4 regions of the Companilactobacillus alimentarius DSM 20249 genome follow, and region 2 is predicted to be linked to each of the others. Evidence: predicted binding sites of a transcription regulator. Region 2 holds the regulator's gene; each other region holds the start of a gene.
The links. Region 2 encodes Rex, which represses fermentation and respiration genes when NADH is low (regulators of the CRP and FNR family bind a similar motif). Its sites were predicted from a motif close to TTGTGAANTANTTCACAA; they were not measured.
Positions count from the first base shown of each region.

Region 1: a site for Rex is predicted at 1,719-1,736, ahead of LA20249_RS02340 (NAD(P)-dependent alcohol dehydrogenase). Genes of this name have one in related genera too.
Region 3: a site for Rex is predicted at 1,239-1,256, ahead of ald (alanine dehydrogenase). Genes of this name have one in related genera too.
Region 4: a site for Rex is predicted at 1,687-1,704, ahead of adhE (bifunctional acetaldehyde-CoA/alcohol dehydrogenase). Genes of this name have one in related genera too.

Region 1 covers NZ_CP018867.1:465,753-468,975, reverse strand. Annotated here, with positions in the region: gene xerD (site-specific tyrosine recombinase XerD) at 1-686, opposite strand, end outside; gene LA20249_RS02345 (CvfB family protein) at 698-1,558, opposite strand; gene LA20249_RS02340 (NAD(P)-dependent alcohol dehydrogenase) at 1,868-2,989, shown strand.
Region 2 covers NZ_CP018867.1:2,311,365-2,314,587, reverse strand. Annotated here, with positions in the region: gene manA (mannose-6-phosphate isomerase, class I) at 1-965, opposite strand, end outside; gene LA20249_RS11160 (redox-sensing transcriptional repressor Rex) at 987-1,643, opposite strand; gene LA20249_RS11155 (ABC-F family ATP-binding cassette domain-containing protein) at 1,780-3,223, shown strand, end outside.
Region 3 covers NZ_CP018867.1:891,988-895,210, reverse strand. Annotated here, with positions in the region: gene thrS (threonine--tRNA ligase) at 1-936, shown strand, start outside; gene ald (alanine dehydrogenase) at 1,272-2,393, shown strand; gene tdcB (bifunctional threonine ammonia-lyase/L-serine ammonia-lyase TdcB) at 2,442-3,223, shown strand, end outside.
Region 4 covers NZ_CP018867.1:92,072-95,294, reverse strand. Annotated here, with positions in the region: gene adhE (bifunctional acetaldehyde-CoA/alcohol dehydrogenase) at 1-1,653, opposite strand, end outside; gene LA20249_RS00585 (oleate hydratase) at 1,986-3,223, opposite strand, start outside.

The sequences.
Region 1 (3,223 bases), 490 kb from region 2:
CTCGTTAATTTCTTACCACGAAAGTTCAAAAAGACTTCTTTTTGTTCACCATATTTTTCTACTAATGGCTTTCGTGTCTGTTCAAAATATTTCTTTAGCCAAGTAATAGCTGTATCGCCAATTGGTAACAAACGTTCTTTATTCCCTTTACCCAAAGTCTTAATCAACTCCAAGTCCAAATGTAGATCATCCATACTTAGATTGACTAATTCACTGACACGCAAGCCAGTCGCGTACATCACTTCAAAAATAGTCCGATCTCTGACACCCAATGGCGTAGAAACATCAGGTGACTCAATCAAAGCGTTGACCTCTTCCATTGATAGAACCACTGGTAAATGTGTGCCCTTTTTGGGAGCATCCAATTCGTTCATAGGATTGGCCGAGATTTTGTCAATCATTTCCATCCATTGATAGAACCTTTTTAAAGATGAAAACATTCGCATTTGTGAAGTCTTAGATTTTTTCTCTTTATCCTGACTGACAAAAAATTTAGTGACGACAAAATGATCCTCAGGATAAAAAGCTATCTTTTGTTGTTCCAAAAAGCTACTAAATTCCAGAAGATCCTGTTGATAAGAGATAATCGTATTTTGGGATAAACCTCGATCTAAACGTAAATATCTTGCATAATCAGCAATCGCATCAATCATCTTTTGATTCTTAATTGATAGTTTTTCACTCATAAATATTACCTCTATTTGAGATAAGTATAGCCATCTTTTTGTTCAATCTTACCTTGCTTCATTAAATTGCCTAAAGCTCGTTTGAAGCTTCCCTTACTAATACCGAAGTATTCTCTTATATCATCCGGATCACTTTTATCAGTATAAGGAATCTTTTTCTCCTGGGCATGTTCCAACACAGCAACAATCATTTGTGCATCTGGCGTAATTTCTTCATAAGCACGTGGCTTCATTGAGAGGTTCAAGCGACGATGGCTTGTACCAATGACACGGGCTTTAACATGTTGGCCGATATGTAAAGGTTCCCCTTGTTCATTGACATGAATGAAACCAATATAATAACTCTCAGTCATGACAAAAGCACCACTCTCACGAATGGCAATAACAGTACCCTCTTCATCTTTATTCTTAGTGTCTTCACCAGGACTACGAGCAATTTGAGTGTAAAGCTCAATATCAGCTAATTTTCCCCATAAGCGTCCTTTGTGATCAATTTCCAATTTAACCATCAGACTATCACCTTTTTTAGGCCATTCTGAATGTTCAAATGGCAGATCATCCAAAGAAACAACAATATCCTTATCTTCTAATCCAACATTTACGAAAACGCCTAAATCGGTTCTAACTTCTGTTACTTCAGCAAAATCCCAAACGCCTTGAACGACAAATGGCATAACAGTTGTCATTTTGTTTTTATGAGCTTGATTCTCATAAATAAATCCACTGATTTCATCACCTAATTCTGGAATTTCTGTTAATTCATTTAGATCTAAAGCAAAAGTCTTCCCATCTATTTGAACGAAAGCTTCGTCCTTATTTAAGTCAGTCACAGTTCCTGCCAAAACTTGACCATACATTTCTGCTATTTCCATATTTCACCATACTCTTTTTAATCAATTTTCTTTGCTTTTATATTCTACCAGTTTACGTTACATAATACTTTTAAGAATGCTAAATTTGCAAAATTAATTAACAACTTTAACGGATTCATTATAACAAAAATAAACTTACGATTGATATCTTATCGATTAGTTGTTCTTTTCATCACAAAATGTAAATACTTTTTTTACCGTTTTTATTAATCTTTTTTTCAAAATATGATTGAATTATTTTTGATATTGTGAAATAATTTCTAATTGTAGAAAGCGTTTTCAAATAATTTTGGAAGAAGGATTTATCTTATGAGAATTAAAGCTGCTGTAGTTGATAAAGTAAATGATCCATTTGTTATTAAGGATGACGTTGAATTAGCTGATGTGACTGATGACGGTCTTCAAGTTAAAGTCGTTGCTTCTGGTATTTGTCATTCTGATGAGGCTCTACGTAAAGGTGATGCCGCCTTTAGTTTTCCTGTTGTTTTAGGTCACGAAGGATCTGGAATTGTTGAAAAAGTCGGTAAAAATGTTTCTAATTTTAAACCCGGCGATCATATTATTATGTCATTTTATTCATGTGGTGAGTGCGATAATTGTTTGAAAGGTAAACCAACTCAATGTCGTAAATATGCTGCATCCAACCTTTCAGGTACACGTCCTGACGGATCTGACCAATTTACTGAAGATGGTCACCACGTTAGTGATATGTTCAATCAATCATCTTTTACAACTCATACAGTGATCGACAAGAGAAACGCTGTTAAAGTTCCTAAGGATCTTGATCTAAGAAAACTTGGACCTTTGGGCTGTGGCTATGTAACTGGTAGTGGTACAGTCTTTAATACTCTACAACCAAAACCTGGCGACACAATTGCTGTCTTTGGTACTGGTGCTGTTGGTCTAGCTGCCATGATGGCTGGTAAGATCTCTGGATGTGTCAAAGTTATTGCCGTTGATATTGTTGATTCCCGTTTGGAATTGGCTAAAAAGATGGGTGCAACCGACGCTATCAATAGTAAAAATGAAGATGCTGTTGAAGCTATCAAGAAATTAACTGGCGGTCTTGGTGTTGACTGGGCTGTTGATACTACTGGTGTTGCCAAAGTGATGACTGATTCGATTGCCGCTTTGACTCAAGGTGGTACAACCGCTACAATTGCTGTTACACCACATAACATCGATATTAGTACTTGGAATGATCTTTGTGTTGATGATAAAAAAGTTGTCGGCGTCAACATGGGTGACTCGATTCCTCAAATCGACATCCCTCGTTTGATTGAATTTTATAAGTTAGGTGCCTTTCCATTTGATTTGACTGAAAAGTTCTACGACTTTGACCAAATCAATGAGGCCGACGCTGATTCTGTTAGTGGTAAGACTATCAAACCTATCTTAGTTATTGATAAAGATTATCAACCTGGTAAATAATTGAATTATATTGAGCAAATCATCTTTTGATGGTTTGTTTTTTTTATATATGTTTTCGTAAAACATGTATATAAACAAGAAAACATGACATTTATCACCTCAATAAATGACAAACATTACTACTGTCATAACTTATCAAATACTAAAATAAAATCATCAAATAAATCTAAGGAATGATCATTATGTCAATTGCTTTAAAAATCGAACATCTTTCCAAATCATATTGGAAGAGTT
Region 2 (3,223 bases):
TCTTCGCCGGATTCAGAAGCAATGATATCCAAATCTCCTGAAAGCTTCCAACTATCAACTGTAGCGGGAACAATCAAGTGAATCCCCTTCTTCAAGTCATAGTCTTTACCATCAACAGTAATCTTACCTTGACCATTAATTACAGAAATCAAAGTATATTTACCGATTTGATGATGCATTTCAGCTGGTTCTTTAATCTCCCAGTGATAAACTGAGAAGAATGGTGAAACTGGTGGTTGAACAAAAGTTGTAAATTTGTTCTTGCCCTCTTCTTTAGTCTCAATATTTAATTTTGGATCTTTATGAGGAACCGTGATTGTATCCTCAGATTGTTTAATATGAAGATCACGTTTCTTACCAGTAGTCTTATCAACACGATCATAATCATAAAGACGATATGTTGTGTCACTGCTTTGTTGAGTTTCCAAAGCCATGATACCCTTGTTCAAAGCATGAACAGTCCCACTTGGGACAAAGTAGAATTCACCAGTCTTAACAGGAACCTTTCTCAAAAGGTGCTCCCAGTCGCCTGATTCGATCATTTTATCGAGTTCAGCTTTGTTCTTTGCATTGTGTCCATAAATCAAATATGAACCTGGTTCAGCATCAATGATATACCAGCATTCAGTCTTACCCAATTCATGCTCATGTTCCTCTGCATACTCATTGTCGGGATGAACTTGAACTGATAAACTATCTTCAGCATCCAAAATCTTTGTCAAAAGTGGAAAGACCTTGCCTTTCGGATTGCCAAATAGTTCACTATGATTCTTCCACAGGTCATCAACATATTGACCAGCAAATTCACCATTTTCTACCTTAGTTCTACCATTTGGATGTCCTGAAATAGCCCAACATTCTCCAATTGTGCCATCAGGAATCTTATAACCAAACTTAGTTGCAAGCTTTCTTCCACCCCAAATTTTTTCGTGGAATACTGGTTTTAGAAATAATGGTTCACTCATAATTACTTTCCCCCAAAAATATTATTCTTCTTGTTCTTCATTATTATTCGACTTATCACGATCTAAGAAAAAGATCAGTGTCTGCAATTCATTAGCTAAATCAACATAATGAACTCGAATACTGCTTGGAACGTTGATAATAACCGGTGTAAAGTTCAGAACCCCTCTAACTCCCGCATCAGCCAATAAGTCAGCTATTGTTTGAGCAGCATTTGAAGAGACCGTTAAAATGCAGACATCAATCTGTTGCAAGTGGAGCTGTTCCTTTAATTCACTAATGTCATAAACAGGAACTCCACTCTTAACAGTTCCAACAATATCCTTATTTACATCAAAAGCTGCTGCAATTCGAACATTATTAGTCCGAGAAAAGTTATAATTTAATAAGGCATTACCTAAATTACCAACACCAATTAAGGCTACATTAGTACGCTTATCTTGATTCAATAGCTTTTTAAAGAAAGCTACCAAATTGTTAACATCGTAGCCATAACCACGTTTTCCAAGTGCTCCTAGATATGAGAAGTCACGTCTAATTGTAGCACTATCTATCTTGACTCCTTCGGACAATTCGCCAGAAGAGATTTTTTTTGTACCCTCATCTTTTAAAAATTGGAAATATCGATAATAGATTGGTAAACGCTTTATTGTTGCGTTTGGAACTATTGTTTTTGTCATAATTTACCACCATATGTGTGTGTTTTCACTAACATTTATAGTAAATAAAAATCGACAAAAACGCAACACGTTAAACCTATAAAGACATAAATTATTAAATAATGATAAAATTGTGAATACATAAAGGAGTTTTAAATTGATTTTATTACAAGCACAGAATATTACTAAAAATTTTGGTACTAAGAAACTTTTTGAAAATGTTAGTTTCGAGGTGCAAGACAACAGCCGCATTGGCTTAGTAGGTCGGAACGGAGTCGGAAAATCTACTCTTTTGAAAATTATCTCCGATCAAGAAAATTATAATAGTGGAAATATTGCTCTCAAAAAGGATACTAATATTGGTTATTTAGCTCAGGATTCTGGCTTAAATAGCGAAAATAAAATTTTTAACGAAATGGAAAAAGTTTTTGATTATTTGAAGATTCAGGAAAAAAAGATGCATAGTCTGGAAGAAAAATTAGCCGACACGACTGTGCAAGATTATGATTCTCTCTTAAAACAATATGATCAATTACAAAATACTTTCCGACGTGAAAATGGTTATGGCTATCAATCAGAAATCCGCAGCGTCCTCAAGGGATTCGGCTTCGATGAAGATGTTTGGCAAGACAACATTTCCACATTATCTGGTGGTGAAAGATCTCGTTTAGCAATGGCTAAAATGCTTTTAGAACACCACGACATCTTACTATTGGATGAACCTACTAATCACCTAGATATAAATACTGTCGAATGGTTGGAAGGCTATTTGAAAAACTATCGTGGAGCCTTAGTTATTGTGTCCCATGACCAATATTTCTTGGATAAAGTAGTAACTGAGATTGTAGAGATCAATCACCACTCTTCAACGCATTATTCCGGTAACTATACTTTTTATCTTCAAGAGAAGAAAAAGAATCAAGAAGTCGCTTGGAAACATTATGAAGAACAACAAGCTGAAATTAAAAAGACTGAAGAATATATCCAAAAAAATATCGTTCGCGCTTCTACCACCAAAATGGCTCAAAGCCGTCGTAAGAAATTGGAGCATATGGATGTTTTAGACCGTCCTGGTAGCGATCAAGGATCGGTTCACTTTAAATTTGAAATTGATAAAGAAAGTGGTAACGACGTTCTTTCTGTTCGCGATGCCGCGATTGGTTATGACAATCAAATCATGTCTGAACCAATCAATTTAGATGTCAAAAAAGGTGAACGTGTCGGTATCATTGGACCCAATGGTATTGGAAAATCAACTTTTCTCAAGTCAATTTTAGGACAAATTCCATTCATCAAAGGTTCGGCTCAATTCGGTGCTAACGTCCAAGTCGGATACTACGATCAGAATTTAAAGAATTTAGATCCTAAAAAAGATGTTCTCCATGAAATTTGGGATCTCTACCCTCGCTTAGATGAACAAATCATTAGAAATATGCTGGGAGCATTTCTTTTCAGTGGCGACGATGTTCTAAAACCCGTTGCTGGACTCTCCGGTGGTGAAAAAGCTCGCTTGACGTTGACCAAATTGGCCATGGAACATGATAACTTCTTAGTAATGGATGAACCTACCAACCATTTGGATATCGACAGCAAAGAAGTCT
Region 3 (3,223 bases), 910 kb from region 2:
CATCATAATCGTTCATACCGTGATCTACCACTTCGTATTGCTGAACTTGGTATGATGCACAGATATGAAAAATCAGGTGCTTTGAGTGGTTTACAACGTGTTCGTGAAATGACTCTAAATGATGGTCACACATTCGTTGCCCTTGATCAAATTCAAGAAGAATTCAAACGTACTTTGCAATTGATGGTTGAAGTTTATAAAGACTTTGATATCAATGATTACACATTCCGTCTTAGCTACAGAGATCCAGCTAATACTGAAAAGTATTTCGATGATGATGAAATGTGGAACAGATCACAATCAATGCTTAAAGCCGCTATGGATGATCTGGGCTTGAAGTATTATGAAGCCGAAGGTGAAGCTGCATTTTATGGTCCAAAGCTTGATGTACAAACAAAGACAGCTCTTGGTAATGAAGAGACATTGTCAACAATTCAATTAGACTTCATGCAACCAGAGAAGTTCCAATTGACATACGTTGGTTCAGATGGTGAAGACCATAGACCAGTTATGATTCACCGTGGTATTGTTTCAACTATGGAAAGATTCATTGCTTACCTAATTGAAATTTACAAGGGTGCTTTCCCAACATGGTTGGCTCCTACACAAGTTCGAATTATTCCTGTTAACCAAAAATTACATACGGATTATGCTAACGACGTTCTTAGTGAATTACGTGCTAAGAATATCCGTGCTGAAATTGATGATCGTGATGAGAAGATGGGTTACAAGATCCGTGACGCTCAAACAATGAAGATTCCATATACAGTTGTTGTTGGTGATGAAGAGACAAGAGATGCAACAGTTTCAGTTAGAAAATATGGTGAAGATGATTCATCATCAGAAAATGCTAAGATGTTTGTAAGTTCTGTTGTTGCTGATATCAATAATTTCAGTCGTAAAGATGTTACTGATAAATCTGATGATAAAGATTAATCAATATTTGTCAGTTAAATAATATTTTATAATTCAAATACATTCAGTCATGAAAATGATTGGGTGTATTTTTTTTAATCAAAAAAATTGTGATGTGTTCACTTAAAATAAACAGTTGTATTTATTTCATATACAAAATATAAATCAAAGATGTTCTAAAATGTGATAATTTGTGAAATGAAAAAATATTTTGATAAAATTTTCTCAATCTTGGCAATGGTTATCCCGATTTTTTAGTTTGTGAAGCAAAAAAATAGGTTGATACCGCTAGTTGTGAGCGTTATCATGCCCTTGTAAGGAAATAGTTATTTTTTTCACAAAAGGAGAGTGTAAATATGCAAATCGCTGTAATTAAGGAACAAAAAGAAGGAGAAGGTCGTGTAGCGGCAACTCCAGAAAATGTCCGTAAAATGGTTGAAGCTGGCAACGAGGTACTTGTTGAAAAAAATGCAGGTATTGGTGCAGGCTTTACAAACGAAGAGTATGTCGATGCTGGTGGTAAATTGGTTAGTCATGAAGATGGCTGGAAAGCCGAATTGATCATCAAGGTTAAGGAGCCCGATCCCGAAGAATATAAGTATTTCTCAAAGGGTAAAATCGTTTGGGGATTTCAACATTTAGCATCATCAAAGCCAACTGTTGAGGCAATGATGAAAGCAGGTACAACTGCAATTGGTGGAGAAACAATTGTTAAAGATGGAAAATTAGAACTGTTAGCACCAATGAGTGCAATTGCTGGACGAAGATCAGTTATTATGGGTGCTTATTATCTTGAAGCACAACATCAAGGCGAGGGAATTCTTTTACCCGGCATTCCTGGAATCGATGGTGGCAACGTTGTAATCTTTGGTGGTGGGAATGCCGCTACAAATGCCGCTACATTAGCTTTGAACATGGGATGCTCAGTAGTAATTATTGAATTGAATGATGAAAGAATTAAACTTTTACAAGATAAATTTGCAGGTAAGAAGCTTAGAGTTGTTAAATCCAATGAAGAAAATCTAGCTAAAGAAATTAAAGATGCAGATATCTTTATTTCAACGATTTTAATTCCAGGTTCAAGACCACCTAAGTTGGTTAAGGAATACATGGTTAAATCAATGAAACCAGGAAGTGTTCTAGTCGATGTAGCTATTGATCAAGGTGGAACGGTTGAAACAATTGATCATCCAACGACTATCGACGATCCAATTTTTGTAAAAGATGGAATTATTCATTATGCAGTTCCTAATCAACCGGGAGCAGTGCCACGTACAGCAACAATGGCTTTGGCAAAGGGCAATTTAAGTTATTTACTGGAAATTGCTGATAAAGGTATTAATGAAGCCATTAAGACGGATGAGTCCTTAGCATCAGGAGTTAACCTTTTTGAAGGTAAGATAACTAATAAAGGATTGGCAGATTCACTTGATCTACCATATACAAAATTATCAATTGATGAAGAAACAACTAACTAAATATTGATTAAATATAGATAAAAACTAAAGACTGGTGAGGTACGGATCATGCTTAAAGGTGTAGGCATTGATAATATTGTTGATATTCATGATATTGAAGAAGCAAAGGCAATTGTTGGAAAATATGCTCGTAAAACTCCTCTAGTTCAATCCATGTTTTTGAGCCGTAATGTTGTTGATGGAGATGTTTTCTTAAAATTAGAAAATATGCAATTAACGGGGTCGTTCAAATTCAGAGGTGCCAATAATAAAATTAATCATTTATCGCAAGAAGAATTAAATCGAGGCGTTATTACAGCATCAGCTGGTAATCATGCTCAGGGTGTGGCTTTAACAGGACATTTATTAGGAATTGATACAACGGTTGTTATGCCTGATGAAGCTCCACAAATGAAACGTGACGCTACAAGAGGATATGGTGCTGAAGTAGACATTCATGGTGCAACTTTTGATGATGCACATCAGTGGATGTTCGAACGTGCAAAAAGGGAAGGAAAAACTATTGTTGATCCGTTCAACGATAAATACGTTATTGCTGGGCAAGGAACAATCGGTTTAGAAATTCTTGATGACATTTGGGATGTAGATACTGTTATTATTCCTGTTGGTGGTGGCGGTTTGATTTCTGGAATGGCTACTGCATTGAAATCATTCAATCCTAATATTCATATTGTTGGAGTTCAATCAGAAAATGTTCATGGGATGTATGCATCAGTTAAAGCTGGTCAAATAACTAAACATCATGAAGATTTCACATTGGCAGATGGAACAGATGTCGCTGTACCTGGAGATATCACATTCCCAATCGTTAGTGAATTGGTAGATGAAAT
Region 4 (3,223 bases), 110 kb from region 2:
AATAATTGTATCAGGCTTGAACAAGTTCATTTGAGTAACACCACGTTTTACAACATCAGTAGTTACGATACTATCAACATCTGAGAACATTGAGTACTCAACATGTACTTTGCTGCGCTTCAACTCATCAGTAATCGTATCGACAAAGCCTAATTGAACCATGATAGGATCACATACAATAAAGGCTCTCTTCATTCCTTCAAGATCTTCTAAGTAGCGAACTGAAGTCTTTTCAAAGTAAACTCTTGGTTGTTTAATCCATTGCATGTTATTTCTCCGTTTTGCGATTGTCTTAATATTAAGCAAATCAAATGAGGATACATTATGAGAAATAGAATTCTTCCCCCATGAACCAGTACCAAGTGTAAGTGATGGAATCATTTCATTGTAAAGATTACCAATACCACCAATGGCAGCAGGAGTATTAACTAGAACACGGCTAGCTTTCATCTTAATACCAAATTCGGTAGCCAAATCTTCATCCATAGTATGAATACCAACAGTATGGCCTAATCCACCGAAGTGAAGCAACTCGTCAGCTTTTTCAAAACCTTCTTTATGTCCAGCAACTTTATAAACGGAAAGAACTGGTGAAAGTTTTTCAGCTGAAAGTGGCTCATCTGGTCCAACCTTTGAAATCTCAACCCCTAAGACCTTAGTGTCACTAGGAACTTTGATTCCAGCAAGTTTAGCAATCTCTACAGCTGATTTACCAGCAATCGGACCTTTAACTCCACCTTCTGGTCTAAACATTGCTTCAGCTAGCTGCTTGTACTCTGATTTCTTAATGAAGAAAATTTTATTCTTTTCGAATAATGATTTAACTTCATCATAAATATCGGCATCAACGATGGCACTATTTTCAGAAGCACAAACCATACCATTATCAAAAGTCTTTGACAATACAATATCGTTAACAGCACGTTTAATATTAGCAGTTTTTTCAATATATGCGGGACCATTACCAGGACCAACACCTAAAGCTGGTTTACCAGTTGAATAAGCGGCCTTAACCATTCCCGGACCACCAGTAGCCAAGACACTGGCGACACCATCGTTGTTCATCAAATATGATGTAGCTTCAATACTTGGTTTCTTGATCCATTGGATAACACCCTCAGGAGCACCTGCGTCAACAGCAGCTTTTAACATAACCTTTGCTGCGGCGACTGATGACTCTTGAGCTTGGGGATGAAATCCAAAAATAATTGGATTACGTGTCTTCATAGCAATCAACGACTTGAACATTGCTGTAGAAGTTGGATTAGTAACTGGAGTTACACCAGCTAAAACACCTAGTGGTTCAGCAACTTTAATTAAGCGATGTTCCTTATCATTTTCAATAATACCAACAGTTTTATCACGTTTGATTGAATGCCAAATTTCTTCAGTAGAATACATATTCTTGATAACTTTATCTTCAACCACACCACGACCAGTTTCTTTATAAGCTAACTTTGCTAACTCGAAACTTGCATTTAAACCGGCAATTGCCATTTGATGTACGATGTGATCCACTTGTTCTTGTGTAAAACTGTCCATGATATCCAAGGCCTTGTGAGCTTTCACGACCATTGCATCAATAACTGGTTTTACTTCTTCTTTTTTGTCTGTTTTTACAGAAACTTTTGTATCTTTGGAACCTTTCACCATCTGATTACCTCCAAGATTTTAAAAAGCATTTATTTGTTAACTAATTCACGTTCTATACTATCACTGTGTGAATATTGTTCAAGCAAATTATCGCAAAAAGCCAATGTAAACGTATTCACGTTGATATATCAACACCCAGTCTGTTTTATGTTAAAAAAATTTATATATTAATTTAAATTGACTAATATTTTATTGTGAAAATTTATTCACAAAGTATCCTATTTAACCCTTTTAACGCTACAAAAAGGGGCTGAAATCAAATTCAGTCCCTATTGTGAAAATTCATTATTTTCTATTGAGCGTAAAAAGCTCGCTCCTGCTTTTTTTGATACTTATCTAAACATAGTCTTAGTAGCACGTGCCATGACTTTAGGATCTTTTTCATAATGATGCATTGGTGTCATTTCTGACAAAGGAATATTCAATAGTGTATATACTGCCCGCTGTGCTGCGCGGAATGAATATTGTTCTGTAAAGACCATATCAAATGGTTGTTCACAGAATTGACTGATGAAGGCCAAGTTCTTACTGTGCTTTGGTACGACATCAGGACGGTCGCCAACTGCTCTTTGATTAAACATAGCACTAGCATATGGCAAGTAAACTGGAATTACATTGACAATACTATCCATGATCTCTTGAGTATGATTCTTAATATTATCTTTGCTTGGGTCTACTTCGGCCAAATGACCCAACAATTCTTCAAGCATTTCTTTACCTGTCATTTCCATAACGGGTTTTTGAACATAATCACCATTTCTTCTTGGGTACATGAAGTAGCCCCAGAAGGTTGATTCATTAGTCTTTTGTGCCTTGAAATGTGGTTGATGATGAACAACGATTGACAATAGTGGTGTACTGTTGATCCATGTGTTCAAAGCATTTCCGGGTTCTTGTTCAGTGATTCTAGAAATCTCATTGACCAAGAAATGACTATTAGTTGTAACTGTAAAGCTGACCCACTCACTTTGGGTACGGTCGCCAAAGAATTTGTCTGGATTACCCAGTGAATAGAATTTCTCAGCTGCCTTCTTCCAAAGCAAAGCGCTTGGAGCGTAGTCCATATTTTCCTTGAATGGTGTATTCAAGTCGCCAATCGAAGAACTGTCGGTGATTGACCCATTAGTATCAAACACTAAATCGTTTTCTTCAATGTCAATATGTCCCTCTTTATTGTCGTTATCAACTTCTTCATATTTCAAACCTGTAACGACTATATCGTCTTGAAGTGGTGTATCTTTAAATTCCAAATCAGTAACCTTACGGTTGTTGATGAATGTTACGCCACGATCTTCCAAATACTTACGCATTGGTAAGATAATGCTTTCGAATTGATTATAAGGACTTCTAGTAACACCTTCCAAAGTGTTGATCCGACTGAATTCCAATATCATTCGATTCATATAACGACGTAATTCAACGGCTGAACTAGCACGTTTGAAAGCAAAAGTCGTTTGCCACATGTACCAGAAATTAGTTGTGAAGAAATGGGGACTGCTTGCAAACCATTCAGCAATACTAATATTGTTTAACTTTTCTTCGTCCTTTTCAGGCATCAACATTAACTTCG